DNA from 2 places in the Kumtagia sp. genome. Region 1 is predicted to be linked to the other one. Evidence: predicted binding sites of a transcription regulator. Region 1 holds the regulator's gene; the other holds the start of a gene.
The links. Region 1 encodes LexA, which represses DNA repair genes until DNA is damaged. Its sites were predicted from a motif close to TGTTCNNNNTGTGTTCNG; they were not measured.
Positions count from the first base shown of each region.

Region 2: ssb (single-stranded DNA-binding protein) is a predicted target of LexA. The motif match lies at 1,644-1,661, and genes of this name have one in related genera.

Region 1 is NZ_JCACER010000096.1:36,912-42,419, reverse strand. It holds gene AC5JDC_RS24435 (TolC family outer membrane protein) at 1-580, opposite strand, end outside; gene AC5JDC_RS24430 (protein-L-isoaspartate O-methyltransferase family protein) at 735-1,409, opposite strand; tRNA gene AC5JDC_RS24425 (tRNA-Cys) at 1,493-1,566, opposite strand; gene AC5JDC_RS24420 (hypothetical protein) at 1,874-2,143, opposite strand; tRNA gene AC5JDC_RS24415 (tRNA-Asn) at 2,325-2,399, shown strand; gene AC5JDC_RS24410 (BA14K family protein) at 2,498-2,932, shown strand; gene lexA (transcriptional repressor LexA) at 3,123-3,842, shown strand; gene AC5JDC_RS24400 (ComEC/Rec2 family competence protein) at 3,861-5,508, opposite strand, start outside.
Region 2 is NZ_JCACER010000083.1:235,775-241,282, forward strand. It holds gene AC5JDC_RS23050 (5'-methylthioadenosine/S-adenosylhomocysteine nucleosidase) at 15-935, opposite strand; gene ssb (single-stranded DNA-binding protein) at 1,017-1,523, opposite strand; gene AC5JDC_RS23060 (hypothetical protein) at 1,737-2,003, shown strand; gene AC5JDC_RS23065 (DUF7986 domain-containing protein) at 2,013-3,140, opposite strand; gene uvrA (excinuclease ABC subunit UvrA) at 3,881-5,508, shown strand, end outside.

The DNA of each region.
Region 1 (5,508 bases):
AGCGGCTGGCATCGGCCTGCGCGACGTCGGTGCGCGTGCCCTCGCCGACCTCGAGGCGCGACCGGGCGGCACGCGCCTGCTCGTTGAGGAATTCGAGATTCTGCTCCGTCAGCACCGCGATCCGGCGGTCGCGGATCACGTCCATATAGGCGCTGGCCGCGTCGAACAGCGTGTTCTGCTCGGAGTTGCGCAGGCTCTCGAAGGAGGCGCGTACCTGCGCCTCCGCAGCGGCGACATTGTTCCTGGTCTGGAAGCCGTCGAAAAGCGTCTGTTGCAATTCAATGCCAAACGAGCCGGTGGTGATGCGCGGGTCGGAGCCCGCAGTCCCCCCACGCCTGAGCTTGTTCGAGCTGTACTGTGCATTGCCGGTGGCGGCGATCGTCGGCCGGTAACCGGACTTGGCGATGGCGACATTCTCGTCGGTGACGCGCGCGCCGGCGCGCGCCGAGTTCAACGTCGAGTTGAACTGATAGGCCTTGGTCAGCGCGCCGAGAATCGTCTCGGCGGAGGCCGTCGCGGCCGACAACGCGGTCGCGGAGAGGAGGACGGCGGCGAACAGTGACTTGCGAAACAACAGCACAGACTTTCCCTCTACCGCAGCGGCAAAAAGCCCTTCCGCCCGGATTATCCGGAGCGGTCGCGCATGCGGCCGCCACGCACCCGTTGCCCGATCCCCGCTTTGGCAGGGTTCTGCAACCACTACTCTAGACTGCGAGCCACCATCCCCGACTGCGTCAGAACTGAAATGTATAAGCCCGCTCGAAGCCCGGCAATGGCTTAATTGCCGCGTTGAAGACGCTGCGGCCGGTGACCACGCCGTTCCACTTGGAATAGAGCCGTGCCTTGCCGGCGTTGCCGCGGCCTTCGACCGCGACCAGCCGCCCGCCTTCCCTGAGCTGCGCGAACAGCGCCTCGGGCAGTTGGTCGACCGATCCGCCGACCAGGATCGCATCGTAGGGCGCTTCGGCGCCGTAGCCTTCCGGCAGCGGGCCGCGCACGACCGCGACATTGTCGAAACCCAGCCGCGTGAGATTCTCGGACGCCAGATCGGCGAGCATCGAATCGGCTTCGAGGGCGATGACGGAACTGGCGAGCCGCGACAGCACCGCGGCCGAATAGCCGGTGCCGCAGCCGATATCGAGCACGAAATCCGACGGCGCGATGTCGCAAAGCTGCACCAGCTTGGCGAAGGGCGACGGCTCCATGAGGTAGCGCGGAGGATTGCCGCCCTGCGCGGGAGCGACCTCCACGTCCTCGTCGATATAGGCGAGGTTGCGCTTGGCTTTGTCGAGAAACTCCTCGCGCGGCACCGTGAGCATGGCGGCGAGCAGCGCCTGGTTGTTCACGTCGGTTGTGCGCAGCTGGCCGTCGACCATCCGTATCCGGCGCTGGGCGTAGTCTGCTTCCATGTCGAACCGGTCCGTTCCTAGCGCCGCGGGGCGCATATTCATCGAAACGCACGGCGTCGACGCAGGCGGGGCGCCGAAAGCGATGGAGGCCTCGCCCGGAATCGAACCGGGGTGCAAGGATTTGCAGTCCTCTGCGTAACCACTCCGCCACGAGGCCAGACCGCCATGCGTTCTGTGCCTGCTCAATAGGTTAACCGACCGGGCCGGGTCAAGTGACAGCGCTGCAGGGAAAGCGTCCCTTTCACATCATTCCGCGAAACGGGGTGGCCGACGTGTTTTTTTCGCATCACCTGATTAAATCCGCATCCGCCGCTGGATTCGTCCGGGAAAGCCCTCCCGAGCAGCGGCTTGAGAGGGCGTGACCGGGTCGCCGGCTGGGCAAGGAAACCGCGCCGGCCGACCGTGACCCGCGACCGTCGCGGTGATTCGAGCCCGTGCCGGGTCAGGCTCTGTCGGAATTCCGCTCAAGGCCGTCGCCGCCGCCCCCACCAGACCGCACCACGGCGACGCACACGGCGCACGGAGGCGAACTCGTAGGAAAGCACCAGCAGCCCGAGCGGGACCATCCAGAAGCCCAGTATCGGCAGGAAGCCGAGCACGCCGCCGACGATGAGCAGGACGCCGATCGCGATCCGCAAGGGGCGCGACTTCGGCATGCGTAGCTCGCGACCAAAAACGGAGATCGTCCGATGCGCCTGCCGGTGCCTTTCCTTGTGCTGCGGTTTTCCGTCCATCGACCGTCTCGTTTTGCGTCGCAGTCTTCGGTCGCGACGGCCTCCGCCAGCCGCATTCCCCGATTCCGCGTGCTCCGCCGTTCACATAGGACAGCAAATCGATCAAAAAAATGCCCAACGGCGCTTTGCAAAGCCGAAACGGGTTTGCTATAGCCAGCCGCGTTGCTGAACGAGCACCTGTTCCCCGGTAGCTCAGCGGTAGAGCAACCGGCTGTTAACCGGTTGGTCGCTGGTTCGAATCCGGCCCGGGGAGCCACTCCTTCCGAAAATCGATACGGCCCGCATGGAAATGCCATCCCGGCTGGCATTGATCGCTCGCCCGGAAAGATGCCCCATTTCCGGGATTTCTGGCCGATGGCCCATCGGTCCGCTCCCGGGTCACGCGACGGCATCAATTGTTTACGAGCGGTGGAACTGCCGCGTGCCGATGACAGTTGGTCGCAGGTGCGTTACCGAAGGTCACAGAACGATGGACCGGAGATCGGCGGAGCCGTCGTATTCTCCCTGGCGACTGTCGTAGCAGCCACGGCGTTGGCGCTTTATGCGGCCAGCATCGGGGTGTTCGACAGCCAGCCGGCCGGACGGTTGCATTTGGCGTCGATGGTTTCGGTCCCTCCGCCGCCGCAAGACAGTGCCGGCATCGACGGGATCACCACGTCCTCGGTTGCCGGGACGCCGGCCCGCCCCGATTGCAACGTCGTTGCCTGCGCCAGGGCCTATCGCAGCTTCACGCCGTCCGACTGCACGTTCCAGCCTTTCGACGGCCCCCGCCGTCTTTGCCGGAAGTAATGGGGCGTTTTACCACGCTTTCTGCTTGCCGTGCGGTGTAGGCACCGACAAGACGCCGAAACATAATATTTTTCAGCCATCGTGCCCCTGTCGCGGTCCGTTAACCCGACATTTAGCGGTTGCGGAACACAAATGGAACAGATAGTGTTTGTTCTGGTTTTGTTTTGACGCGATTCCGGATGGGGCCAAGATGCTGACGCGCAAGCAATACGAACTCCTGCTCTTCATCCATGAGAGGCTGAAGGAGTCCGGCATTCCTCCCTCCTTCGACGAGATGAAGGAGGCGCTCGACCTGGCGTCGAAATCCGGCATCCACCGTCTGATCACCGCGCTCGAGGAGCGCGGCTTCATTCGCCGCCTGCCCAACCGGGCTCGCGCGCTGGAGGTGATCCGCCTGCCCGATACGATCGCGCCAGGGCTCGCTCCCGCGCGAAAATTCTCGCCCAGCGTCATCGAAGGCAGCCTCGGCAAGCGTCCCGCCGAGCCGGCGCGGGCGCCCGTCGCCAGCAACGACGACGAGGCCGGCCCCGGCGTCTCCGTCCCGGTCATGGGCCGCATCGCCGCCGGCGTGCCGATCGACGCCATCCAGCATCGCACGCATTCCATCATGATCCCTCCGGAAATGCTGTCGGGCGGCGAGCACTATGCGCTGGAGGTCAAGGGCGACTCGATGATCGAGGCCGGCATCCTCGACGGCGACACGGTGATCATCCGCAATGCCAACACCGCCAACCCCGGCGAGATCGTGGTGGCGCTGGTCGACGACGAGGAGGCGACGCTGAAGCGTTTCCGCCGCAAGGGCGCCTCCATTGCGCTGGAGGCGGCCAACCCCGCCTATGAGACGCGCATCTACGGGCCGGACCGCGTACGGGTCCAGGGCAAGCTGGTCGGCCTGATCCGGCGTTACTGATTTTTCGGCGGGCGGACCTCAGGGCCGGCCGGAGGTCTCCCCGGCATCGGCACCGGACGACGGTTTGGGCGAGGAATCGGGAACGATCGGGACGCGGTCCACGCCATCGCTGTCGGCAGTGGCAGCTCGGCTATCCGTTGCTGCCCTCGCAGGCACGTCCGTTCCGGCGGGTGCCAGTGGGTCCTGCGGCTTGCCCTGCTTGCCCCGGCGATAGGGCGGCAGCCCGCGTGCTTCGCGTGAGAAGACGCGATGGCCGTGCCATGGCCGCTCCGGCAGGCCGATGGCGAAGTCGATTTGCGGCGGTCCCGCGCCGGGCGTGAGAAAAACGGCGGCGCTCCCCGAGCGCGCAAGGTCGCGCCTCGTCACCACCGCAAGTCTTTCATCGGCGCATTTCAGCGGAACGGCCGCGTCGTCGAGCACGATGACGGCAGCGAAGGCGCAGGCGCGCCGGGCCTCCTCCGCATCTGCGGTGTGGACGACGACCGCCCCCGACATAAGGCGCGCGGCGCAACCGGCAGGCCCGCACAGGAAGCCGCCGCCGTCGCGGGCGGCAAGCGCGATCGATTCGAGGGTTGGCCCGTCCGTCTCGCTTCCGGCCGTTTTTTCGTTCCGTGCGGCGGCCGGCGGGACATCGTCGATCGGGTCGCCCTGCCGTGGCCGGTTTCCGCCGGTCTCGCGCTTGTCGGCGGTCGGCCCAGGCCGCTCGACGATGCGTTGTGGTTTGTGCACCGCCCTTCCCTCGAGAGCCCGCTGCCAGTTCTGGGCAGTGAACGCGTTGGCGCGCGTTCGGTTGACGGCAAGCCCGTCTTGCGCGTCGAGCAGTCCGACCAGGGCGCCGTCCTCGGAAACCAGGACATCCGGCGGGCCGACATTGTCGAGCGTCAGCAGGCCGGCAAGGGCGAAGGGAAGTGCCGCCAGCCTCAGCCATGTGGTGGCGACCGTGGCAATCACCAGGGCGAGCGTCAGCAGCAGCACGGAACCAACCGAGATCAGGCCGACCGCATCCACCGGCGAGCGCCGTGAAAACCACTCGGCCACCGCCACCATCGCGGAAATCCCCTTGCCCATCAGATCGAGGAAAGGTCCGTCCAATCCGAACGGCATCGCCGCGGCGGCAAGGACCGCCGCCGGCATCACCACCACCGAGACGATCGGCATGGCCACCAGGTTGGCGCCGAGGCTGAGCGGGGCGATGCGCTGGAAGTGGTAGGCGCCGTAGGCCGTGGTGGCGAGGCCGGCGACCAGCGAGGTAACGAACAGCCCGACGGCTATCCCGACGGTCCGGCGCAGCGCCATGGCCGCGAACGATCGCTGCGCCGACATGGTCCCCGCCTCCGCGTTGCGCCGCTCGCTCCACCAAGCATAGGCAGCGACCAGCGCCGCGGTCGCGGCGAAGGACATCTGGAAGCTCGGGCCGACCACTTCGTGCGGCGTGAGCACGAGCACGATGATCGCAGAGATGGCGAGATTGCGCATGGTCAGCGCCGCGCGGTCGCACAGCACGGCCACGAGCATCACAGCCAGCATCAGGAAGCTGCGCTGCGCCGCGACCTCGCCGCCGGAGATGGCGAGGTAGCCGGCGACCGCCGCCAGGCCGCCCGCGGCGGCGTATTTCTTCACCGGCCGCCGCGACGCGAATCCCGGAAACAGGGCCATCCCCGCGCGC
Region 2 (5,508 bases), on a different contig from region 1:
GCACGACCATTCCGTCATGGCATCTTCTCCAGCAGCGCCTTGACCACGTTGGCGGAATTGGTCGAGGCGAGCGCCATGAAGGTCGCCATCTCGTTGGCCCCCTCGCCGCCGCCGGCGAGATCGGAAAGGCTGCGCACGGCGACAAACGGCACACCGTTGGCATAGGCGACATGCGCAACCGCCGCGCTCTCCATGTCCAGCACCTTGGCCGCGAACGTCGCATGCACGTATTCGCGGAACGCGGCGTTGTCGACGAAGGCCTGGCCCGACACGCCATTGCCGCCGACGACGATTTTTGGCTTCTCGCTCAGGCATTTGTTCTCCGCCGCGCAGGCGGCGAGGTCGAGTTCGCCGGCGACCTTGCGGGCGATCTCCAGCAGGCCCGGATCGCTCGGGAACCAGAAGCGCGCCTCCTCGCCCGAAGCCCCGTCGCGGGCGACGCCGACCGGACGCGGCACGATCATGCCGAAGCCGTCGAACTCGCCCTCCTCCATGAAGGGCGGGATGGCGAAGCCGTCCGCCGTCTCGCGCGCGAACACCGCCTCCAGATACTGCCCCCACTGGTCGGCCACCACGACGTCGCCGATGTTGAGCGACGGGTCGACGCCGCCGGCGATGCCGGAAAAGATGACCGAGGTCACGCTGAAGCGGTCGAGCGCCGATTGCGTGGTCATGGCCGCGTTGACCATGCTGACGCCGCTCAGGAACAGTACGACGTCCTTGCCGGCGAGCGTGCCGGTGACGAAGGTCCGCCCGTTGATCGTGTGCTCCCTGCCCTCGGCAAGCTCAGCCCTGAGAGCCAGCCATTCGGGCTGGAACGCCGACACCACGGCGATCCGCGGCTTGTCGTCCAGCAGTTCCGCCGCCTGGGCCGCGGGAGCAATCGCGACCAGGGCAAGGAGAAGAACCGCAACAACGCGTTCGAGCGCAGCCATAGTGATCGATCTCGTCCCCAACAGCACGGTTCACCTCAGAGCCGGCCGCGCCGGACCGGCAAGCACGCATCGACCCCTCGGTCAGAAGGGAATTTCGTCATCGAGCGAACCGCCGCCGCCGCCGCGCGCGCCGCCGGCGCGCTGACCGCGATCGTCCCCGGCGCCCGAATAGCCGAAATCCGAGCCGGCGCGGGCCGATCCGCCGGAATAACCGACCTGTGCGTCGCCGCCCTGCCCGCGTGCGTCGAGCATCTGCAATTCACCACGGAATTTCTGCAGCACCACCTCGGTCGTGTAGCGGTCCTGGCCGCTCTGGTCCTGCCATTTGCGGGTCTGCAACTGACCCTCGACATAGACCTTCATGCCCTTCTTCAGGTACTGCTCGGCCACCTTGGCGAGGTTGTCGTTGAAGATCACGACATTGTGCCACTCGGTCTTTTCCTTGCGGTCGCCGGAATTCTTGTCGCGCCAGGACTCGGAGGTGGCGATGCGCAGGTTGACGACCGGGTCGCCCGAGTTCAACCGGCGGATTTCGGGGTCGGCACCCAGATTGCCGACCAGAATGACCTTGTTGACACTGCCCGCCATCACGCTTTCTCCACGCTTGTCCTAAATTCAGCCGTCCTTGGACATTGGCGGCATCTTATCCGATCGTCGCCGGCTGCGCGGCGACCGGCGCAATTTCCATCCACCTGTCCACAGGTGTTTTGTACCCGTTTTGTTCGGCATGCGCCAGCAAAAAATGTCAGGAATTGGCGTTCATGCGTTTCGCATCGGCCGGTCTCGTCCTACATTGGCGGAATGATCGCCGTCGTCCGCCGTCTCGGCAACTTCATGCTGCCAATCCTGCTGCTCATGGCGCCCGCGCCCGTTCGGGCCGACGAGGCGCGGCAGCCGCTTCCCGGCGTGGTCCGGCCGGAGCCGATCGTCAAGCCGCTGGAAGAGCCGATCGAACCGCCGCGCCCGAACGCCGACGGCTTCGTGCGCATGGGCGACTGGGACGTGCGCATCTCCGGCTCGGTGGCCGTCGACATCACCGCCGGCACCCTCAAGCCCTTGCCGCGCTGACGCGCCCGCCTACGGGCGGACCAGTTCCTCGTAGGTATGGATCTGGACGAGCGGCTGCCCGATCATGCCCTTCAGGGCCGATTTCAGCATGATCTTGGCGCGGTCGGCCCTCAGCTTCGAATTGGCCGAAAGCAGCAGGACGCCCGGCGTCAGCTCGATCGACGCCAGCACCGGCGTCCCGTCCTCGAGCTCCATATGCAGGCGACCGTCGCGCACCTGCGGCAGCTTGCCAGACGCAAGGTCCCTGCCCTCATCCTCCCCGTCGATCCAGTTCCAGACGAACTCGTCTTCGCCGCGCAGGTCGGGAAGCGCATCGAGGCGGCCGCGGATCGCATCCTCGGAAATCCCGGCGGTGAGCGGATACGACATGGTGTGGAAAAGCAGCTCCTCGCCATCGCTGTTGAAGCGCGGCGGCGGCACCTTCTCCAGCCTGCCCTTCAGCCTGTGATCGAGCCAGATGGCGGTGAATTCGGGCGCCGCGTCCATCAGATAGATCGTCTCGCCGATCTGCCGCGGATCCATGCCGCCAAGATCCTCGCCGGACGAAACCGCCTGGCCGGAGATTTCGTCGCCGAGCCGCTTCATCTCGGCGCCGATGGTCCCGAGCACCTCGTCGGCAGCGGCCGGGCCGAAGACGACCACACCGCCGGCGAGGCGATGCCTGCCCGACACCTCGACGATGCGGCCGCCGATGCGATCGCCGTCCTTCAGGATCCGCGTCGCCGCATGCTCGGTCACCTCTACCGGATCGCCGCCGAGCAGCAGGTCGCGTGCCAGCATCGACTGGCCCGCAACGATCCCGCTCACCTCGTGGAGGCTGAAAACGGAGTCCCGCAGGGCTTCCATGTAGCGCCGGGTGGACGGCGTTTCCTTCCAGCCGCGGCGCTTCAGATAGTCGTCGATCACGGTGCGCTCGTCCTCGTCCGACAGCGGGCGCGTCAGGAAATCCTCGAAGGCACAGCTCCACAGGCTGTTCATGTCGGTCTCGCCGATGAGTTCCTCGAGCTTGTCGAAGTCGATCCCGTAGGCGTCGAAGGACGGGCCGAAGTGATGGTCGAACACCTCGTCGAGAAGATCCCGCCAGTCGTCCCGGTCGGACCATTTCACAAGGCCGGAGAGTTCATGGCCTTTCGGCATCGGCAAAGCCTTTCTGGCGCGGATCGACGCGAAGCATCTCAATCTAACGTCCGGGACGTAGCAGCGCGACCGGGACGGCGCAAGAAAGCGGGATTTCCACAAAGATGAAGCCCTGCCGCCGGTTCATCGGCATGCAGGGCTTCTTTTCGGATTTTACCCGATTGCCGGGAGCGTTTTACCGGCTTTTTCTTCGAGTGCCTCGCGGCCTCACGCCGACGACTCGACTATGGTCTCTGATTGTCGGGGGAAAACGGCGGTCTCGCGCCGGACTTCATCCCGGCCGATCCTCACCGCCGCTCCGCGTCAGGCGCGGAGCCTTTCGGGACTGTCCGGTGGAGTCATGCCTCACTCCCGCGTACGTTCGACCAATGCCTGCCAAGTGACTGCCTGCGGCGTCTCGCAGACCGGCGCCCTGCCCTGCCGACCGGCCTTTCCGGTCGGGGTCACCGTGGCGACGGTCGGAGTGTGCCAAGCCTGCCCGCCCCCGTCAACCGAAGAAGGCCGGCCGCCGAAAAAAGTGATCGCCGCCGCCACAGACCTTGCCCGCCAAACAGGCCGCGCGGCTTGTGTCAGGAGACTCGTTCGACCTTTGTTCTTTTCGCTTGCCCAAACCCGTCAAACCGGCCTAAATCCGCCGGCGGCGGCGCCCGCTCGCAAAGGCGGCGCGCGTGCCTACATAGGCGGTGCCGGCACCACGCGGACCGGCCCTGAAATCCATTCTGACGAGACGGCGGAGCGGCATGGCCGACCACAAGTACATTTCGGTGCGCGGCGCGCGCGAGCACAATCTGAAGAATGTCGACCTCGACCTGCCGCGCGACAGCCTTGTCGTCATGACCGGCCTGTCGGGCTCGGGAAAATCCTCGCTCGCCTTCGACACCATCTATGCCGAGGGGCAGCGGCGTTATGTCGAGAGCCTGTCGGCCTACGCCCGCCAGTTCCTGGAGATGATGCAGAAACCGGACGTCGACCAGATCGACGGCCTGTCGCCGGCCATCTCCATCGAGCAGAAGACGACCAGCCGCAACCCGCGCTCGACCGTCGGCACCGTCACCGAGATCCACGACTACATGCGCCTGCTCTACGCCCGCGTCGGCGTGCCCTATTCGCCGGCGACCGGCCTGCCGATCGAGAGCCAGACCGTCTCGCAGATGGTCGACCGCGTGCTGGCGCTGGAGGAAGGCACCCGCCTCTACCTGCTGGCGCCGATCGTCAGGGGCCGCAAGGGCGAATACAGGAAGGAGCTGCTTGAGCTGCAGAAGAAGGGCTTTCAGCGCGTCAAGATCGACGGCCAGTTCTACGAGATCGCCGAGGCGCCGGCGCTGGACAAGAAATACAAGCACGACATCGACGTGGTGGTCGACCGCATCGTGGTGCGCGGCGATCTTTCGGCGCGGCTGGCGGATTCGATCGAGACGGCGCTGAAGCTGGCGGACGGGCTCGCCGTCGCCGAATTCGCCGACAGGCCGCTCGACGCCAGCCAGACCGGCGACGACGCGGTCAACAAGTCGGCCAACGAAACCCACGAGCGCATCCTGTTCTCCGAAAAATTCGCCTGCCCGGTCTCCGGCTTCACCATTCCGGAGATCGAGCCGCGCCTGTTCTCCTTCAACAACCCGTTCGGCGCCTGCCCGGCCTGCGACGGGCTTGGCAGCCAGCGCGCCATCGACGAGAATCTCGTCGTGCCGGACGAGAGCGTCACGCTGCGCGACGGCGCCGTCAGCCCGTGGGCGAAGTCGACCTCGCCCTACTACGCGCAGACGCTGGACGCACTCGGCAAGGCTTTCGGCTTCAAGCTCGGCGACAAATTTTCCAGCCTGTCGGAGGAGGCTAAGCAGGCCATCCTGCGCGGCACCGGCGAACGCGAGATCACCTTCCACTACGACGACGGCCTGCGCTCCTACAAGACGACCAAAACCTTCGAGGGTGTCATCCCCAATCTGGAGCGGCGCTGGAAGGAGACGGAATCGGCGTGGATGCGCGAGGAGATCGAGCGCTTCATGTCGGCCACCCCCTGCCCCGCCTGCAACGGCTTTCGCCTCAAGCCGGAATCGCTGGCGGTGAAGATCGCCGGCCTGCATATCGGCGAGGTGTCCAACATGTCGATCCGCAAGGCCGATGCCTGGTTCACCGAGCTGCCCGCAAAGCTCAACGCCAAGCAGAACGAGATCGCGGTCCGCATCCTGAAGGAAATCCGCGAGCGCCTGCGCTTCTTGAACGACGTCGGCCTCGACTACCTCACCATGGCGCGCAATTCCGGTACGCTGTCGGGCGGCGAGAGCCAGCGCATCCGCCTCGCCAGCCAGATCGGCTCCGGCCTCACCGGCGTGCTCTACGTGCTCGACGAGCCGTCGATCGGCCTGCACCA